One region of the Acetobacterium wieringae genome, then DNA from elsewhere that is predicted to be linked to it. Evidence: riboswitches for the same ligand, from Rfam matches in the RefSeq annotation. Region 1 holds a riboswitch; each other region holds the start of a gene.
What was found. A riboswitch is a leader RNA that binds a small molecule or an ion and turns the genes downstream of it on or off. The one in region 1 is predicted to bind cobalamin.
Positions count from the first base shown of each region.

Region 2: another riboswitch for cobalamin. It lies ahead of CHL1_RS16530 (anaerobic ribonucleoside triphosphate reductase); the one in region 1 lies ahead of CHL1_RS01715 (ABC transporter ATP-binding protein).
Region 3: another riboswitch for cobalamin. It lies ahead of CHL1_RS13620 (nucleotide-binding protein); the one in region 1 lies ahead of CHL1_RS01715 (ABC transporter ATP-binding protein).
Region 4: another riboswitch for cobalamin. It lies ahead of CHL1_RS00770 (alcohol dehydrogenase catalytic domain-containing protein); the one in region 1 lies ahead of CHL1_RS01715 (ABC transporter ATP-binding protein).

Region 1 is NZ_CP097897.1:361,017-364,160, forward strand. Features, by position in the region: gene CHL1_RS01710 (DUF2284 domain-containing protein) at 1-1,236, opposite strand, end outside; cobalamin riboswitch at 1,379-1,548, shown strand; gene CHL1_RS01715 (ABC transporter ATP-binding protein) at 1,639-3,126, shown strand; gene CHL1_RS01720 (energy-coupling factor transporter transmembrane component T family protein) at 3,127-3,144, shown strand, end outside.
Region 2 is NZ_CP097897.1:3,362,095-3,365,238, reverse strand. Features, by position in the region: gene CHL1_RS16535 (HAD hydrolase family protein) at 1-1,015, shown strand, start outside; cobalamin riboswitch at 1,080-1,228, shown strand; gene CHL1_RS16530 (anaerobic ribonucleoside triphosphate reductase) at 1,355-3,144, shown strand, end outside.
Region 3 is NZ_CP097897.1:2,782,139-2,785,282, forward strand. Features, by position in the region: gene CHL1_RS13610 (nitrogenase component 1) at 1-273, opposite strand, end outside; gene CHL1_RS13615 (hypothetical protein) at 273-842, opposite strand; gene CHL1_RS13620 (nucleotide-binding protein) at 839-1,681, opposite strand; cobalamin riboswitch at 1,773-1,967, opposite strand; gene CHL1_RS13625 (LysR family transcriptional regulator) at 2,055-2,501, shown strand; gene CHL1_RS13630 (type 2 periplasmic-binding domain-containing protein) at 2,455-2,988, shown strand; gene CHL1_RS13635 (class I SAM-dependent methyltransferase) at 3,096-3,144, opposite strand, start outside.
Region 4 is NZ_CP097897.1:152,692-155,835, forward strand. Features, by position in the region: gene CHL1_RS00765 (tocopherol cyclase family protein) at 1-908, shown strand, start outside; cobalamin riboswitch at 996-1,170, shown strand; gene CHL1_RS00770 (alcohol dehydrogenase catalytic domain-containing protein) at 1,287-2,318, shown strand; gene trpD (anthranilate phosphoribosyltransferase) at 2,393-3,144, shown strand, end outside.

The DNA.
Region 1 (3,144 bases):
TCGCTGAAATTCACCAGTGCCCGGAATGCCTTTAATCAAAAAGGCGCAGGAATAGCTGGACAACAGCCGTTTCGTTTCTGCCAATGGGATTTCATTGGCCTGACAATGTTTGAGATTGGCCGATGAGCAGCCAAAGGCACATTTGTTTTTGGCAAACTCCGTTACGACCACCGAGTCCGGAGCAATTTCCATGACATCATCAAAGCCAATGGCAAGGAGCGGATGTTTTAAGCGCTGTAGGGGCGATAGTGACAGCGCATCGATAAAGTCAGGCGATTGGCTGGCAAAGATGACAGCGGTATCGGTTTCCAGTGGGATTAAAGGTGAAACATGGAGGCCGGTTTGCTGCAGGTGGGCAATAATGGTGTGGCCGGAACAGACTTGACCGCCGAAATGAAGCATCCGATTAACCCCGGACAATCTGGCCATCAGGGTGGCATGCTCATCAAAGGCATCGTGAAGCATCAGGATACCATCGGGTTTAAGCAGCGGCAGATTTACTGATAATTGTTCGTCAAGCAGTTGCGGGTTACGGTTGATAAACAGACCCGTGAGTAATATCAGTGAGTAGCCGTCTTGACTAGCAACAGCAGCTGTCGGTAAGGGAGGGTCATCCGCAAGGAGGGTGATTTCCAGCTCGGGAAAGCTGGCCAGAAAACAGTCAGCCATTGTTTGGGCACCCGGCCCACCAAGTAGAATTTGTCCGGACAATACCGGAAAAAATTTGACGCATTCTAGTGCCTTCATCCGGGTTAATGCGTGGATTGCTTTTGTTTTGAGGTAATCGATTTGATTTTGGATCTGGAGGGTCGTTTTTTTTGTAGCGGCATTGTTTTTATTTTGCAGCGAAACGTTGAGATCTTGCCATTTTTTAGATTGCAATTGGCGCAGCTTGATGGCATCCCCCAGATAATCCGGACTGGATGTCGACAGATAACGCCGGGTAATGGTGGCATTGCTGTAACAGCCCTGATATTCAAAAAGCAGCCCCAGACTTTCCAGCAGCGGCAGAAAGGATGATAATGCAGTGACATCGGCACCCAGTCGACTAGAAAGGACCTGGACATCGGCACCGCTGTCCCCGAAGGAATCAATAGTTTCAAAAAGATTAAGTTCCAGAGCGGCAAACAAGGCTTCAGAAGCCCAATTGGCCGTCGACAGGTTTTCCAGATACTGACCGCCATGGGTATGGGGATCGTAGGCCGTTAAAAAGGGAGTGGTGTTTTGTTTTGTCATTTGGTTGTCTTCCTATCCTCGATTTGGGTTGCGTTAAGGTTGAATCGATACCTCATTATAGAGCGGTAAACTTTTTTTGGAAAGAAAAATTTTGTTAATCTGTTGACAATTGTCAATAAATTCGCTATGATTGACTCAACTTAATAAAACTACAATTTATGGTGCCTTACAAAGGAGAATAGGGAATCAGGTGAAAATCCTGAACGAACCCATCACTGTAATGGTTTTGTTTTTGCAGATGCCACTGGCAACGGGAAGGCGCAAAAACAGATAAACCAGAGTCAGGAGACCTGCCATGAATTGATATAGTATGAAACGACGGTAAAGTTTCGGCTATCCTTAGGATTACCCTGGGATAGCTGAGACCTTACCGTTTTTTTTATAGAATCACGAGGCGATCCCATGAAACCGATCATCCAACTGGATATTACAGCGCTGACCTTTCCCGATGAACCGGAACCGGCGCTTAAAAACATTAAACTGAATATCAATGCGGGCGAATTCATTGCCATTACCGGTGGTGCGGCATCGGGGAAATCGTTATTGCTTCACACAATTACCTCGGCGGCGCCGAAGTTTTATCCCTGTGCAATTAATGGGACGGTGACGGTAGCGGATCAGAATGTGTCAAAGCTACCGCTCTGCCAAATGGCCGACTATCTGGGCTATATGATGCAGGAGCCGCAAAACCAGATGGTCAATCGACGGGTTACCGATGAGCTGGCGTTTGGGGTGGCGAATCTCAATTTGAGTCAGGATGAAATTGAGCATCGGGTTAATGTGGTCATGGATTTTCTCGGAATCCGGGCGTTTTCAGATCGGACAACCGATGCCCTTTCCGGCGGACAAGCCCAGAAGGTGGTGCTGGGGAGCATTCTGGCGATGAAAACTCCGATTCTGCTACTCGATCAGCCGACGGCCGAACTGGATCCCAAAACCAGCTCGGAGCTCTATCGGCACCTTGGGCGGCTGAACCGGGAGAAAAAGGTGACCACCCTGGTGGTTATGGATAAATCCGGTGCGGTTTTAAAAGATGCCCATCGGGTGCTGGTCATGGAAGCCGGGACGGTGAAAGATTTTCTGACGGTTAGTGAATATCATAAAAAATATGGCTGCCGGAAAAACAATCGTCGGGCGAAGCCGTTCCAGGTGGATGAAAGGTACGACGTGATTAAGTTAAGCGGTGCCTCGCATACCTATAAAGGTGGGATAACCGGCTGCCAGCCCCTGGATTTTAGTCTGAAAAAGGGCGATTTCACAGCGATCATCGGCCAGAACGGTTCGGGTAAATCGACCATGCTCAAGCTCATTGAAGGATTGGTCAAGCCAAGCGCAGGCTCGGTGGAACTGTTTGGAACGCCGGTGACCAGAAAAAATGTTGGGGAACTGCGTCGCCGGGTCGGTTTTTTATTTCAGAACCCCGATGATCAGATTTTTTGCAGCTCGGTACGCGATGAAATCAGTTATGTTTTAAAAAATAAAAACCTCAGTGCGCAGCAAAGTGAACAAAAGATTCAAGAAACTCTGGATCTGATCGGACTGGCGGGTCTCGAGGAAATGCATCCCCAGCGCTTAAGCCGGGGACAACGGCAATTGCTGGCGCTGGGTTCGGTGGTCATTAATGACCCCGAGCTGATCATTGCCGATGAACCGACCTCCGGCTTAAACGCTGCCCAGAGTCAAGTGGTGATGGAAAAGCTGGCCCATCTCAGCGGTCAGGGGGTCACTATTTTGTTGGTAACTCATGATTTGGCAGAGGCCAGAGATTTTGCCAATCGGATTGTGGTGATGCACAACCATCAGTTGGCTTTGGAATTTGAAGCCCCCAAAATGGACAATTATCTGAATGATTTGGTTCGACTGGAACTGATTGAAGGAGGCGATTTTTAAATGTTTAAACTAAAAGAA
Region 2 (3,144 bases), 710 kb from region 1:
AAAACCAACGGCATCTTATATTACCTGTGTGGTTTTTTTAAGCATTACAGTGACCCATGGGGCCGATGTGAATCCGCTGATCTTTACCATTGACCGGATCGTGGACACCCTTATCGGAATCTTTGTGTCATTGGGAGTCAATGCTTTTCACTTGCCCCGGCGCAGAAACAGAAAAACGCTCTTTGTCACCAATCTGGATGGTTCCTTGTTGAATTCCCAGGTTGAAATCAGCAGTTACTCCAGAATAAAACTAAACACCATGATCCGCCAGGGCGCTTTGATTACCATTGCCACGACCAGAAGTGCCGAAACCCTGCTGCCCCTGCTGGAAGGCGTAGAAATAAAGGTTCCCGTTATCATGATGAATGGGGCGGTTTGGTATGATCTGCAAAAACGAAGTTATTTAAGCTGCAAGAAAATGAATCCGGAAGTGGCCAAGCAACTGATTGATGTTTTTGAAAAACGGGAGCTGAATTGTTTTACCCACACCATCATCAATGATGTTCTCCATGTTTATTACACCAGGCTTATTAATCCGGTGGAGGAAAAAATCTATCATTCCAAAAAGCGACTCCCGGAACAGAGCTATGTGTGCGGCGAGGTGCCAAATGATCAAAGCGTTTTATCGATTATGGCAGTGGATCAGAAGGCGACGATCGTCCAGGTTAAAGCGGCCATCATGAAGCTGGAAATTGCGTCAGCGGTTAATGTTGAGTGCTATCCGGATGATCAACATCCGGGCTATTACTTTCTCGAAATAACCAGCCGGGAAGCCTCGGTGAAAAATGCCATCATGGATATGAAAGCCCGATATGCTACCGATAAAGTGATTGCGTTTGGCAATGACATCAGGAATGCAGCGATGCTGGAAGCCGCCGATTTTGCCTATGTGGTTGAAAATGCATCCATCGAACTAAAAGAAATGGGCTGGCCGCAGATAGGAGCGAATGACGATGATGCAGTGGTCAAGACCATCAGTCGCCATTTTTATGCCAAACCGGGGAGCTTTAAATAATGATAACCGTTTGCAGGTGACAAGGGGTTTGACACCACATCTTGTATATGATAAAATTAAAACAACCAAATATGAAGATAACGGTGCTGTGCCAACCGGTGCAGCATGGGGGAAGCCGGTGCAAATCCGGCACGGTCCCGCCGCTGTAAGGGGGAGATTTTTTTAAAAAGATCAAGCCTAAGTCAGATTACCCACCGTTATTTGTCACACCAGACTCTACGCGTGATAGAGGGTGTTTGAGCCAAGCAATCTTAGACCTCTTGACCCACGCCGTCGAGAGGTTTTTCAATGCCCGAAACAACAAAAAAGACTCGCAGGAAAGTAGGAAAACAAACCAGGATGATTACGAAGATCAAAAAAAGAGATGGACGAGAAGCCCCTTTTAATATTGAAAAAATTGCCAATGCCATTTTTAAGGCCGCCAGTGAAATCGGCGGCCAGAATTATCAGACCGCCATGGAGCTATCTGAAAAAGTGGCCATCTATATCGAACAGGAAATGAACACCAATACCCCGACGGTGGAAGAAATTCAGGATGCGGTGGAAAAAATTCTGATCGAAACCGGACATGCAAAAACCGCAAAGAAATATATTCTCTACCGGGCCGAGCGAACCCGAATCCGGGAAATGGATACCCGGTTGATGAAAATATATGAGGATCTGACCTTTAAAGAAGCCAAGGACAACGATGTTAAACGGGAAAATGCCAACATTGACGGCGACACCGCCATGGGCACGATGCTGAAGTATGGATCAGAGGGCGCTAAACAGTTTTATGAAATGTTTGTCCTCAATCCCGAGCATTCAACCGCTCATAAAGCCGGTGAAATCCACATTCACGATATGGATTTTTTAACCCTGACCACTACCTGCTGTCAGATTGATTTAGAACGCTTATTTAAAGATGGGTTTTCGACTGGTCACGGCCATCTCCGGGAACCCAACGATATTCAGAGTTATTCGGCGCTGGCCTGCATTGCCATTCAGTCCAACCAGAATGATCAGCATGGCGGACAGAGTATTCCCAACTTTGACTATGCCATGGTGCCGGGGGTGAAAAAAACTTTTATCCGGCTCTATCGGGAGAATTTGGCCAAGGCCCTGACCTTATTGACCGATACCAAAAATGCTTTAGCCAAGGTAAAGGCCATCAGTGAAGATATCGAAAAGAAACTGGGGTTAAAGCCCGAGCTAAATCAACCGAAGAATTATCTGGAAGCCGAAGCCCGGAGTTTGGCGTTATGGATAGCGGATGCCAACAGCATCAGCCGGGCTCAGAATTTTGCCATGGAAAATGCCGAACGGGAAATTGACCGCAGTGTTTATCAATCCATGGAGGCCTTTGTTCACAATCTCAACACCATGCATAGCCGGGCCGGAGCTCAGATCCCGTTTAGTTCCATCAACTACGGGATGGATACCTCAATTGAGGGGCGTCTGGTCATAAAAAATCTGCTTTTGGCAACGGAGGCCGGATTGGGAAATGGCGAAACCCCGATTTTCCCAATCCATATTTTCAAGGTTAAGGAAGGGGTCAATTATAATCCCTGGGACCCCAATTATGATTTGTTTAAATTAGCCTGTCGGGTCAGCGCCAAGCGCCTGTTTCCCAATTTTTCATTTTTGGATGCGCCCTATAACCTGAAATATTACAAAGCTGGTCAGCCGGAAACTGAAATTGCCTACATGGGCTGTCGTACCCGGGTGATCGGCAATGTCCACGATCCCAGTCGGGAAATTACCTATGGCCGCGGAAACTTAAGTTTTACCACCATCAATCTGCCCCGGATTGCCCTAAACAGCAAGGGCAACCAGGACGTGTTTTTTGCTGAGCTGGATCAGAAAATTGATCTGGTGATTGAGCAGTTGCTGGAACGGTTTGAAATTCAGGCCCATAAAAAAGTTAAAAACTTTCCTTTCCTAATGGGCCAGGGCGTTTGGATTGATTCTGCAGATCTGACCGACGAGATGGAAATCCGGGAAGTACTGAAACACGGCACCCTGAGTATGGGCTTTATCGGCCTGGCGGAATGCCTGACGGTTTTAACCGGCAAACACCATGGCGAAGCGGCCGACGTACAGGAACTGGGGCTTGCCATTATTGGCCACATGCGCAAGCGGATGGATGA
Region 3 (3,144 bases), 1.3 Mb from region 1:
GGTCTCAATCCTAGCGGTTGTCGTAAACAGATCACAGCCTTGTAAAGAATGATCATTCATCCCGGTCATATAGGTAACCGGTGTGCCAATGGATAGCAATAATTCACTCTCTTTGGTTTGGTGGTACATTTGAAAGTGCTTTGTAATGGCTTCACCGATGTCATTTGTGCAGCCATAAACCGCCTGCAAGTCATCAAAGCGGGAAAAAATAAACGGATTGTGATTCAATTTATCAATGGAACTGGGACAGTTTGCGCAGCCGGAGCCGGTCATCAAAAACTGACAAACAGCCGGATCATCGGGGAATAAAGAAAGTACTCCCGTATAATCTGCGGCCAGCGGGGCAACTCACAAACCGCTTCATTTTTTGAGAATACCAGCGGCTGGGTCTTAACAAAGTCCGCGATTTTTACTGCAATCTTATCCAAACGTTGGGAGGGGCTGGTTTTTCGTTTCTCCATGGGACCACGTTTGAAAATCTCGACCGGTATCTGCCGGGGATTATCAAGTTCCTGAACCATCCTGTCAAAATCAGTTTGGCAAAGCAGATCGGGGCATGAAACATAGAGAATAATACCCTGATAGCAGGTTTTTTGTAACGCCGCTGCAACAACTCCTTTGATTTTTTCCAGATAATCGCCAAAGGTGTAATCCAATGCACTAATAGGAATGAGTTTGAGCTTGGACAAGTGCCCACATTCCAAAGCCCTGAAGTATAAAATGCGAATACAGGCTGGCGGTCCGATGGCTACTACTAAGGTGTCCGGTATCGCAAAAATTCGTTTGGCCAATTCCATATCACCTAAATTATAGACCGACGCTTCAATGGTAATACTGCTCATCTGCTGATTTCCTGGTTCTTTGCGGAAACAAAATCAAAGAGGGCTTCCATTGCGTCATCATCAAGGGGACGGGAATTACAGGCTGGAACCTCCCAAAACAGATCCTTCCCCAAGGTCTTAATAACCTGTGAAAGGGAAGCCTGAGGATCGGCCTCAATCATGGTATTTCTTTGATACTCGGCCAGCTTAATCGCCTGGTTTTGTTCAATTGAGGCAATCAGACGGCTGTCGGTCATTTGGATAAACTGATCAACCACCTCTTTATCGGTTTGAGACATCCAACGATTATGGATAAAACCGCCAAATAGTTTTTGGGCCGGGGTTTCGTAGTGCGCAATGCCCTTTAAAATATTATTGGCGGCGTACAACGACATAAATTCCGACGAGGTCACAATATAAACCGCATCAACACATTGCCTACGCATCGGAATCGAAAAACCACCACAGACCACATCACCCAGCACATCATAGACAATCAGATCCCAGTCCATCGTAAAGACGTCCAGCTTTTCCAGGGTCTCGATCACCGCCGAAATACCCATCCCGGCACAACCAACCCCTGGTTCCGGGCCGCCGGCTTCAACACAGGTGACACCGTAGACCCCCGTAAACAAAATATCTGCTTGATTCAGCTGCTCCCCTTTTTCCTTGAGTGTTTTCAAGACGGTGGGAATCCGTCGCTTCATCAGAATCCGGGTCGAGTCCGATTTTGGATCACAGCCGATATGGAGGACCTTTTTACCAGCCTTTGACAGCGCTGCCGATACATTGGCAGCAATCGTCGATTTACCAATCCCGCCCTTGCCATAAAATGCGATCCGTTTGTTGTCTAGATTCATTTTCCCTCCAATAAAAAAAACTCTTCTGAATTATTAAACAGAAGAGTTTTATTATAAAAAATAAATTCCTCGCCCAATAATCCGTTAGGCTTGGTTATCACAAAATATAGAAGCATCCTGGCTTAAGATCATCGCCGGCTGTAACAACTTCCCAGAAATTTCTTTCCAGTGTTGATCAATTTACAGCGGCTCACTTTTACAGTGGCGGTACCGCATCGGATTTTAACCGATTTTCATACTACACTTTGTTATTCAATTGAGACGTATTATATCACAAGTAAGAAGCTCAAACAATTAGCCCAGGTCTTCTAATTTCCAATTGCCAGCTATCAATATTTTTGATAGTATAGGAATAAAAAACCGGAGGAACGCGATGATTTCACTACAAAACATGAAATATATGATCGAAATTTCAAGGCATCAGTCGATTTCGGCGGCAGCCAAAGCGCTTTATATTTCCCAATCCACCTTATCGACTGCAATCAAGGAAGTGGAGCTAAGCCTGGGTATTCAATTATTCAAGCGGAACAGTCGCGGCGTTGAATTAACCTATGAAGGTCAGGATTATCTGAACCATGCCCGGGATATCGTCGAACAGGCCGAATATCTGGAACGACGTTACCAGCATCAGAAATCGATCCCGATGCGCTTTTCCGTCTCCACCCAGCGGCTGCCCTTTTCGACCATGTCGTTTATCAAGATCATCGATGAAATCGGCTTGGATCGCTATGATATTGCCATTCGGGAAGGTCCAACCCATGAGGTCATCCACGATGTCGCCACCCTGCCGCAGCGAAATCGGCGTCATGTGCATCAATGATCATTACCTGAATACGATGCAGAAGCTTTTGGATACCAGTAATCTCGCTTTTCATATTCTGGGGAAAATCAAATCCTATGTTTTTCTTAGAAAACTGCATCCCCTCGCCCAAAAAGACTCACTCACTCTTGATGAGCTGAAACCCTACCCCTTTGTAACCTATGATCAGGGCGACGACAATCTGCTTCATTTTTCCGAAGAAATTTTGTTCAATGAAATCCTCGATAAAAATATACATGTGATTGACCGCTGCACCAAAATCGCCCTGGTTCGCGGCACCGATTGTTTCAGTATCGGTCCGGATCTGACCAACAGTGATGGTGACAAGATGCACTCAAAATTAAACGAGATTCAGGCAATCGAGTTTTCAGAACACAATCAGATTTTACACGCTGGTTATATCATGCGCCGTGAACACACATTAAGCACTATTGGGATACGCTATATAGCTACTCTAGAAAATAAAATAAATTGTATGACAATCTAAAAAACTGGATACAAACTGTATCACAGATATAGCTTGTATCCAGGTCATTTTTACAAAAGCAACTTCTAATTCAGACAAAGAAATGTTTTCTAATGGATTACTGTGGTTTATTTCTTTTTCCCGGAAATAATATACATTTCATCCGTATCAACAAGA
Region 4 (3,144 bases), 210 kb from region 1:
GCATCAGCGCCGATCGCAAACATGCCATTGCCATTATTCCGGGAATGGCCATCGATCCTCAGGGGAACCGGCAGGCTTTTATCCAGGTCATCAATGCTGTCACCGGAAAAACCTGGTATCATCATTTTCCCTATCCCGAGTTCAATGCCAGAACGGATCGGTTTGATGTGGAGATTGAGAATAATAGTTTTAACGCCCAGGGCCTATCGCTGAATGTCGATACGGCGGAAGGCAGTATCAAAGGGCGGTTGACCTTTCACAATAGCCATCCCTTTCCCAAGGGTTTAAAGCACCCGGGGATCATGGGGCCTTTTGGACTAGTGCCCTTTATGGAATGCTACCACGCTATTATTCATTTGTATCATGAAATAAAGGGTGAGATTGATCTGGATGGGGAGTTGATGGATTTTAATGGCGGAGTCGGTTACATTGAAAAAGACTATGGCCGATCCTTTCCTAAGACCTATCTCTGGTTACAGGCCAGCCATTTTGAGGCTGGCGATGCTTCATTTGTCTTTTCACGGGCGAATATTCCTTTTTTAGGGATGGAATTTCCCGGTTTCTTTGCTTACTTCACTGATTTTAGCGGGATTACCCGCCGTTTTGCGACTTATAATTTTTCCCGGTTGGAGAAATGGGAAGTTGATACCACAAAGGGAACCTGCGCTGGGGAACTTGAAGGTCCGAATGGGGCCCTCGCTTTTAAAGCACAGATGGCCAGTGGCGGACGGCTGCGGGCGCCGGTGGACGGACTGATGGATCGCGAGATTGTCGAGAGTATCACGGCTAAGGTTTGGCTGCGTTTAACAAACAATCAGGGCAATATCATCTTTGAGAGCATCAGTAGCGAAGCGGGGATGGAGATTTGTCTGGAGGAAGGGGTTGCAGTGAAGCAAGAATCCGAATAAATAAAACCCATTGTCAGGCAGAATCATTTATTGAAGTTGCCAAAAAGGTGTTTTATTGGGGATTGCAAGTATGATATAATAAGCCAAATTAAATAATCATTTTCAGGTGCCCCTCGGGGAGAATAGGAAAATAAGTGAGAAGCTTATACGGGCCCGCCGCTGTAAATTGGGAATTGCTGTCTGGATGCCACTGTTAAAAAATGGGAAGGCGACAGCGATGAGGATCATGAGTCAGAAGACCTGCCGGAGAATTAGATGATGAGAGATGTGGAAAGTCTACGCTTTGTTGGCGTAGCTTTTTTTTGTTTAAAAAGGATTTAAAGGCTTTGTAAACAGTGACCAGAGAATAAAAAATAAGCGAGGGACGAATTGAAAGCAGTGGTATTGGAAAAACCGGGAGAATTGGTGATAAAAGATAAGGACATGCCTGTCTGTGGTGATGGCGAGATGCTTGTTAAGGTCAGAGCCTGCAATATATGCCGAACTGATTTAAAATGTGCCACCATGGGGCAAAGGGATCTGGTTTACCCTCGGGTATTGGGACATGAAATTGCCGGCGAGATCATTGCCAGAGGCAAAAATGTAAATGGTTATCCGGTAGGTCAACGGGTGTCTATTCATCCGGGGATTTCCTGTGGGGTTTGCGACTATTGTAAAAGTGGTCAGGATAATCTTTGTGATCAGATTAAGATTATGGGCTTTAATTTTGATGGTGGTTTTCAGGAAGTGATCAAAATTGATAAGCAGGCGATCAAATCCAAGATTGTCAATCTGATTCGGAATGATGATCTGGCTTATGAAGAAATATCGTTTATTGAACCACTGGCCTGTTGTGTCAACATTCAGGATCGCCTTCAGTTGAACCGGAAAGCGGCGCTGGTCATTATCGGTGGCGGCCGTTTGGGCCTGCTTAACCTGTTTGTGGCGAAAGCGGAAGGAATCCAAAATGTGATCCTGATCGAAGCCAATGAAGAGCGTCGTGACCGTGGCAAAGCCTTGGGATTTGATGCCGTTTTTAGCGGCGATGAGCCAGATCTGCTCGATCAGTTAAAGAGTTGCAGCAATGGTCATGGAGTCGACGGAGTAATCCCCTGCTGTCCAGGGCCAGAGGCCTTTGATCTGGCCCTGGAAATCCTCAGAAAACAGGGAACGTTCGGTTATTTCAGTGGACTAAGCCGCAATGAAGACTTCCAACTGGACATCAACCGGATTCACTACAAGGAAATTACCGTAGTCGGATCTTATGGCTGCAGTGTTAAGCATAGTCAAAAGGCCAAAACCCTGCTTGAATCAAGAAAAATTGATGTCCGGCCACTTATTTCTCATCGGGTCAAACTGGAAGAACTGGAACGGGGAATGGACTATATTAGAAACAGCGATGGTTATTCAACCATTGTGGTGATGAAGTGATGGCCGTCTGTCAAAGTGAGATCGAAGCAGTAGTGAATTAATAAATAAGAAAGAAAAATTAAAGGAGCAATTAAATGGAAAAAACAATCAGCATGAAAGATTATGGTCAGGTGATTACCCAGCTGATCAATAAGGAAAACCTGTCAAAAGATGATTCCAAAGAAATGTTCATGGAAATATTAAGTGATAAGCAAACAGCCATGCAACAGGGCGCTTTTTTAGCGGCCCTCAGTGCGAAAGGGGCAACCCCGGCAGAAGTGGCCGGAAGTTTTGAAGCGATTTATGAAGTGGATACCTTTAAGGTGGAACCGGTCACTGAGTTTCCGATTGTGGATAACTGCGGCACCGGGATGGATAGTTTTAAAACCTTTAATATCAGCACCGTGGCATCGATTATTGCCGCTGCTGCCGGAATCCCCATGGCTAAACACGGTTCCCGGGCCTTGACCTCGGTCTGTGGTACCATCGATGTGCTGGAAGCCCTGGGTATCGATATGGATTCTAATGTCGATCTGGTTAAAGAAAGCATCGAAAAGGCCGGGATTGGTATTTTTAATGGGATAAGCCCGGAGGTTCATCCGGTAGCTCTGGGGCGGGTTTTATCGCAAATTTCATTTGGCAGTGTGCTGAATATTTCGGCATCGCTGGCAAACCCGGCGCTGCCGCAATATGGGGTCAGAGGGGTCTACTCCAAAGAAATGCTGGATTTTGTGCCCCAGATCATGGCGGAGATCGGTTATAAACGGGCCATTGTGGTTTTTGGCGAGGTTGGCGACCAGGCCATTGATGAGGCTTCAACCCTCGGTACTACCCATATTGCTGAGCT